2 linked regions of the Halorhodospira halophila SL1 genome follow. The protein of the gene in region 2 binds, or shares a complex with, the protein of the main gene of each other region. Links are inferred from orthologs where the notes say so. Each region holds a gene or a part of one and is shown on either strand. Other genes may lie near its edges.

Region 1 (3,266 bases), 2.1 Mb from region 2 along the record:
ACCTGGTCTCCGAACCGCTCTGCCATGAGCCGTTCTATCTGGCGGTGCCCCGCGGCCACGACCTGGATCGCCCGGAACCGGTCGACGCCAAGGATCTGCAGCAGACCGAACTGATGCTCCTCGAGGAGGGGCACTGCCTGCGCGAACAGGCCCTGGAACTGTGCCGGCGCAACGACGTGGGCGAGGCGGCGGCGTTCCGCGCCACGAGCCTCGAGACCCTGCGCCAGATGGTGGCCGCCGGGGTCGGCGTGACCCTGTTGCCGGCTCTGGCGGCGGCCGCCTCGCGCCTGGGCCCGGATCACGCTGCCATTAGCCTGCGGCCCTTCGCCGAACCTGCCCCCAGTCGCGACCTGGCCCTCTACTGGCGGGTGGGCACCGCCCGCGAACCCACCTTCCGCGAGCTGGTCGAACGGATGCGCAGTGCCGCGGTGCTTCAAGACCCGACCCAGACCCTGCCGGCAGCCTGATATGCCCATCGATGCCCTGACCGCGGATCTCAACGATGCCCAGCGCGAGGCCGTGTGCCTGCCTCCGGGCCGCGCCCTGGTGTTGGCCGGGGCCGGCAGTGGCAAGACCCGCGTGCTCACCCGGCGCGCCGCCTACCTGGTGCAGGTCGAGGGGGCTTCGCCGTTCGCCATCCTGGCGGTCACCTTCACCAACAAGGCGGCCGGCGAGATGCGCGGGCGCATCGGCGAACTCCTCGGCATCGCTACCGCCGGCATGTGGGTCGGCACCTTCCACGGCATCGCCCACCGTCTGTTGCGTCAGCACGCCCAGCGCGCTGGGCTCCCCGAAGGTTTCCAGATCCTCGATGCCGATGACCAGCTGCGCGTGGTCAAGCGGGTCCTGCGCGCCCGGGGCAACGACGAGTCCCGCTTCCCGCCGCGCCAGGTGCGGGGATTCATCAGCGCGCGCAAGGAGGAGGGGGAGCGTCCCAGCGACGTGACCGAGGCCGGGGGCGATTATCAGCAGGAGCTGCTGGCCGTCTACCACGATTACGAGCAGGCGTGCCGTCGTGGTGGCTTGGTGGATTTCTCCGAGTTGCTGCTGCGCGCCTACGAGCTGCTGCGCGACGACCCCGAGCTCCTTGGCCACTACCAGCGGCGCTTTGCCCACATCCTGGTCGACGAGTTCCAGGACACCAATGCCCTGCAGTATCGCTGGCTGAAGCTGCTCGGCGGCGAGCAGTCGGAGCTGTTTGTTGTCGGCGACGACGACCAGTCCATCTACGGCTGGCGGGGTGCCCGGGTGGAGAACATCGAGCACTTCCGGCGGGAGATGGGCGACGTCCGGGTGGTCCGCCTGGAGCAGAACTACCGCTCCACCGGCACCATCCTCGACGCTGCCAACCGGCTGATCGAGCACAACAGCGGCCGGCTGGGCAAGCAGCTGTGGACCGACGGCTGGAGCGGCGAGCCGATCACCCTCTACGCCGCGTTCAACGAGGTCGACGAGGCGCGCTGGGTGGTCGATCGTATTCGCCAGCTGAGCGAGGAGGGCGGCTACGGCCATGCCGACTTCGCCATCCTCTACCGCTCCAACGCCCAGTCCCGCGCCCTCGAGCACGAACTCCACGCCGCCCGGCTGCCGTTCCGCGTCTACGGGGGGCTGCGCTTCTTCGAACGCGCCGAGGTCAAGGATGCCCTGGCCTACCTGCGCCTGGTGGCCAATCGCCACGACGACGCCAGCTTCGAACGGGTGGTCAACACCCCGCCGCGCGGCATCGGCGCCAAGACCGTCGACGCGGTCCGCTACGCCGCCCGGGAGGCCGACGTTTCGATGTGGCGGGCCGCCCGGGAGCTGACCGGCAGCCGGGCCCTGGCCGCCCGGGCGCGCAACGCCTTGGCCAGCTTCCTGGAACGCATCGACGCCCTGGACAGTGAGCTCACCGACCGACCGCTCCACGATCAGGTGGAGCAGGTGATCGCCCGCACCGACTTGCGCCGCCACCACGAGCGAGACGAGGCCCGTCTGGAGAACCTCGACGAGCTGGTGACCGCCGCGCGCACCTTCGCCCAGCGCGATGAGCCGGAAGATGATCTGGACCCCCTGGCGGCCTTTCTCACCCACGCCGCCCTGGAGGCCGGCGAGGGGCAGGCCGACGACTGGGAGCACTCGGTGCAGCTGATGACCCTGCACTCGGCCAAGGGGCTGGAGTTCCCGGTGGTCTTTTTAGTAGGGATGGAGGAGGGGTTGTTCCCCCACCGCATGTCCGTCGAGGAGCCCGGCCGTCTGGAGGAGGAGCGCAGGCTGTGCTATGTCGGCATGACCCGGGCCAGGCAGCGGCTGATCCTGACCCACGCCGAGAAGCGGCGCCTGCACGGCATGGATCAGTTGGCCCGGCCATCGCGCTTTCTCACCGAGATACCCGGTGAGCATCTCGAGGAGGTCCGTCCACGCATGTCCGTACGGCGGGGGCCCCCGTCGGTGCCTGCGTCCGGCGGGAGCGGCTCGTCGCTGCCGGCCGACGCCCCGCCCGAGGGGTTGAGTCTGGGCAGCCGTGTCCACCACCCGCGGTTCGGCGACGGCGTGCTCCTTCACTGTGAGGGCAGCGGCCCCAATGCCCGCCTGCAGGTCCGGTTCGATAGCGCCGGGACCAAGTGGCTGATCGCCGGCCGCGCCGGCCTGGAACCGGCTACCAGCTGAACAGCCGCCATAGCGGTGTGCGCGGCGGGTCGTGGGCGTGGTAGTCGCCCCCGCTGCCGTCGAGGACGCCGTCTCCGGTCGTGTCGTAGAGCAGGTACGGCGGCCCGACGGCGGGCTGGATGCGTACCGCGTAGATCTGTCCGTCCACCCGGTACTCCTCGATGACCGCCCAGTCGCGCTGGACGATGGTGACCGTCGGCTCGAGGTCCGGTTCGTCACGCACCAGGGCCTCGGGCGGCGGCGGTGGTGTCACCGTGATCCGCTCATCGGCCTCGAAGCCGCCGGCGGCCTGAGCGCTCAGCAGCATCGCCAGGCCGACCCCAGCGGCACCGGCGGCAACCCGCTTACTCATCATGGCGGGCGCTCCTCTAGAGATCGAGCAGGATCTCCCGCTCCTCGCGGGAGGGCTGGAAGCCGCGGTCCTCGTAGTGATCGAAGATGGCTGCCACCACCTCCTCCGGGGTATCCACGACCTTGAACAGGTGCATGTCGTCGGCATCGATGGCCGCCTCGGCCACCAGCCGCTCCTGGAACCACTCCACCAGCTTCTCCCAGAACGGGCTGTGTACCAGGATGATGGGGATCTTTGGCGTCTTCCCGGTCTGGACCAGGGTGAGGAT
Region 2 (3,216 bases):
CTCCTCGGGTGGCCGGGCCAGTCCGTAGCCGCCCTTGGCGCCGCGATAGGAGCACAGCAGTCCGGCGTGCACCAGCTGCTTCATGACCTTGCTCACCATCGGCTGGGGCAGCCCGTGGGCCCCCGCCAGCTGGGCGGCATTGACCCGTTCCCCCGGGCGGCGCGCCATCGCCGAGAGGATGACCACGCCATAGTCAGTCTCGCGGTTGATTCGGAGCATGGTGTCTGATTTCCCTCAATCCGTACCCAGAGGGTACATATTCCAATCGGGGAAGGGAAGACTTTTTAGAACACTTACAGACAGACACCCCCCGGGCTGAAGATCACCACAGCCGTGCCGATCCATGGGAGGATGGAGTCTGTTTCAACCTGTCAGGAGGGCTACTGTTGACCCCTCAGCCGCACAAGCCGCGACTGCGCACCACCTACCGGCTGATCATCGAGGAACGGGACAACGGCTGGGAGGTGGTCTTCTACGACGAGCAGGGCCGTGTCCAGCACATCGGCAACTCGCACAGCGAGATCGCGGCCCTGCGCTCGGCGTACTTCATCGCGCGCTACTACCACTACGAGCACGACGTGCTCATGCGCACCCGCCACGGCGACAAGCAGCTGGATATCGAAACGCTGATGCAGAACCGCCGCCCGAGCTGAGGCCGCGGCCGGTTCAGGACGCGGCAGCCGCGGCGCCGCCTCCGCCCAGGGCGTGCTGCTCGATGCGGCGGATCTCGTCGCGCACCCGGGCCGCCTCCTCGAACTCCAGCTCCCGGGCGTGCTCCTGCATACGCTTCTCTAGCTCGCGGATCCGCCGCACCGCCTCGGCGGGGGACAGCCCGGCGTACTCGCCCGCCTCTTCGGCCACCCGGGCCGCCCGCTGCGGGGCCCCCGGCGCCGGCACACCACCGCGCTCCATGATGTCGGGCACCTCCTTGCGGATCCCCTGCGGGGTGATGCCGTGGGCCTCATTGTGGGCGATCTGCTTGGCCCGCCGCCGCTCCGTCTCGTCGATGGCGCGGCGCATGGAGTCCGTCATCTGATCAGCGTAGAGGATCGCCCGTCCATCGATATTGCGGGCGGCCCGACCGATGGTCTGGATCAGCGAGCGGGTAGAACGCAGAAAGCCCTCCTTATCGGCATCGAGGATAGCCACCAGCGAGACCTCGGGGATGTCCAGCCCCTCGCGCAGGAGGTTGATGCCGACCAGCACATCGAAGTGGCCCAGGCGCAGGTCACGAATGATCTCGGTGCGCTCGACCGTGTCCACGTCGGAGTGGAGGTAGCGGACCCGGACGCCGTTCTCCTCCAGGTATTCGGTCAGGTCCTCGGCCATACGCTTGGTCAGCGTGGTGACCAACACCCGCTCGTCCCGCTCGGCGCGCGCGCGGATCTCGCCGTAGACATCGTCGACCTGGGCAGTAGCCGGACGCACCTCCACCTCCGGGTCCACTAGCCCGGTGGGGCGGACCACCTGCTCCACCACCTGCCCGGCGTGCTCCTCTTCGAAGGGGCCCGGCGTGGCCGAGACGTAGACCGTCTGCGGCGCCAGGCGGCGGAACTCCTCGAACTTCAGCGGCCGGTTGTCCAGCGCCGAGGGCAGCCGGAACCCGTATTCGACCAGGGTCTGCTTGCGCGAGCGGTCGCCCTTGTACATGCCGCCGATCTGCGGAACGGTGACGTGGGACTCATCGATGAACAGCACGGCCTCCGGCGGGATGTAGTCGAACAGAGTCGGCGGCGGCTCTCCCGGCCCGCGGCCGGAGAGATAGCGGGAGTAGTTCTCGATGCCGTTGCAGTAGCCGAGCTCGAGCATCATCTCCATATCGAAGCGGGTCCGCTCTTCCAGCCGCTGCGCCTCCACCAGCTTGTCGGCAGCCCGCAGCTCATCCAGGCGCTCGCGCAGCTCCTCCTTGATCTGCTCCACGGCCTGGTGGATCTGCTCCTTCGGGGTGACGTAGTGGGTCTTGGGGTAGATGGTCACACGCGGCACCCGGCGCAGCACCTCGCCGGTGAGCGGATCGAACCAGCTGATCTCCTCGATCTCGTCGTCGAAGAGCTGCACCCGGACCGCCTCTTCGGGGGACTCGGCGGGGAAGATGTCGATCACCTCGCCCCTGGCGCGGTAGGTGCCCCGGGTCAGCTCGGTGTCGTTGCGGGTGTACTGCAGTTCGGCCAGCCGGCGCAGGATCGCCCGCTGGTCGATCTGCTCACCGCGCACCAGGTGCAGGAGCATCGACATATACGCCTGCGGGTCGCCCAGCCCGTAGATGGAGGAGACCGAGGCGACGATGACCGTATCCTTGTGCTCGAGCACCGCCTTGGTGGCGGACAGGCGCATCTGCTCGATGTGCTCGTTCACCGAGGCGTCCTTCTCAATGAAGGTATCCGAGGAGGGCACGTACGCCTCGGGCTGGTAGTAGTCGTAGTAGGAGACGAAGTACTCGACGCGGTTCTCCGGCAAGAACTCGCGCATCTCGCCGTAGAGCTGCGCGGCCAGGGTCTTGTTCGGCGCCAGCAGGATCGCCGGACGCTGCAGCCGCTCGATCACGTTGGCGACGGTGAAGGTCTTGCCCGAACCGGTCACCCCAAGCAGGGTCTGGTCCGAGAGCCCCGACTCGATCCCGTCGACGAGCTCGTCGATCGCCTGGGGCTGATCCCCAGCGGGCTGGAAACGGGCGTTCAGCTTGAACCGCTCAGTCATTCCCCCCCCGCACACGCCTTCGGCAGGTCGTTCCGCATCACGCTCTGCAAGCTACACCTCTGACTCCGGCGGTCATAAAGTCTGAACCCTGAACACTGAACCCAAAACCCTTATCATACTCCCCGAGCCCAACTTTCAACGCGGAGCCAAACCATGGACCTTCAGCTTGCCGATCGCGTCCAGCGCATCAAGCCATCGCCGACGCTCGCCGTCACCGCCCGCGCCGCGGAGCTGCGCGCCGCCGGCCACGACGTCATCGGCCTCGGCGCCGGCGAGCCGGACTTCGACACCCCGGCACACATCATCGAGGCCGCCGTCCAGGCCGCCCAGCAGGGGCAGACGCGCTACACCGCCGTGGACGGCACCACCGAACTCAAGCAGGCGGTCATCGACAAGCTCCAGCGCGACAACCAGCTGAGCTACGAAGCCAACCAGATCCTGGTCTCCAGCGGCGCCAAGCAGTCGCTGTTCAACGCCATGGCCGCCGTCCTCAACGAGGGCGACGAGGTGGTCATCCCG

What was found.
Region 1: the proteins of uvrB (region 2) and uvrD are in contact, whole or in part, in a crystal structure (PDB 7EGT), measured with the Thermus thermophilus proteins. The link is inferred for Halorhodospira halophila SL1 from one-to-one orthologs. Residues at the interface, in WP_096411307.1 of Thermus thermophilus: Glu23, Leu25, Arg26, Asp27, Gly28, Glu29, Arg30, Phe31, Arg55, Glu326, Asp327, Phe328, Glu379, Ser382, Gln383, His398, Gly400, Arg401; in WP_096412145.1 of Thermus thermophilus: His654, Arg656, Phe657, Gln666, Asp668, Glu669, Lys680, Arg681, Leu682, Ser683, Lys685, Tyr686, Ala687.

What each region holds. Positions count from the first base shown.
Region 1 is NC_008789.1:2,661,781-2,665,046, reverse strand. What follows is about bases 102-3,057. They hold uvrD (DNA helicase II), read left to right. Parts: upstream 102-468; coding sequence 469-2,646; downstream 2,647-3,057. Other genes in these bases: HHAL_RS12240 (LOG family protein), read right to left, coding at 3,015-3,057; HHAL_RS12245 (DUF2782 domain-containing protein), read right to left, coding at 2,636-3,001; HHAL_RS12255 (LysR substrate-binding domain-containing protein), read left to right, coding at 102-467. Outside these bases: more of HHAL_RS12255, read left to right, coding at 1-101; more of HHAL_RS12240, read right to left, coding at 3,058-3,266. UniProt on the Escherichia coli protein: A helicase with DNA-dependent ATPase activity. Unwinds DNA duplexes with 3'-5' polarity. Translocates on single-stranded DNA with 3'-5' polarity. Initiates unwinding more efficiently from a nicked substrate than double-stranded DNA.
Region 2 is NC_008789.1:610,057-613,272, forward strand. What follows is about bases 183-3,088. They hold uvrB (excinuclease ABC subunit UvrB), read right to left. Parts: upstream 2,698-3,088; coding sequence 667-2,697; downstream 183-666. Other genes in these bases: HHAL_RS02745 (SUF system Fe-S cluster assembly regulator), read right to left, coding at 183-219; HHAL_RS02750 (hypothetical protein), read left to right, coding at 387-653; HHAL_RS02760 (pyridoxal phosphate-dependent aminotransferase), read left to right, coding at 2,851-3,088. In the rest of the region: more of HHAL_RS02745, read right to left, coding at 1-182; more of HHAL_RS02760, read left to right, coding at 3,089-3,216. UniProt on the Escherichia coli protein: The UvrABC repair system catalyzes the recognition and processing of DNA lesions. A damage recognition complex composed of 2 UvrA and 2 UvrB subunits scans DNA for abnormalities.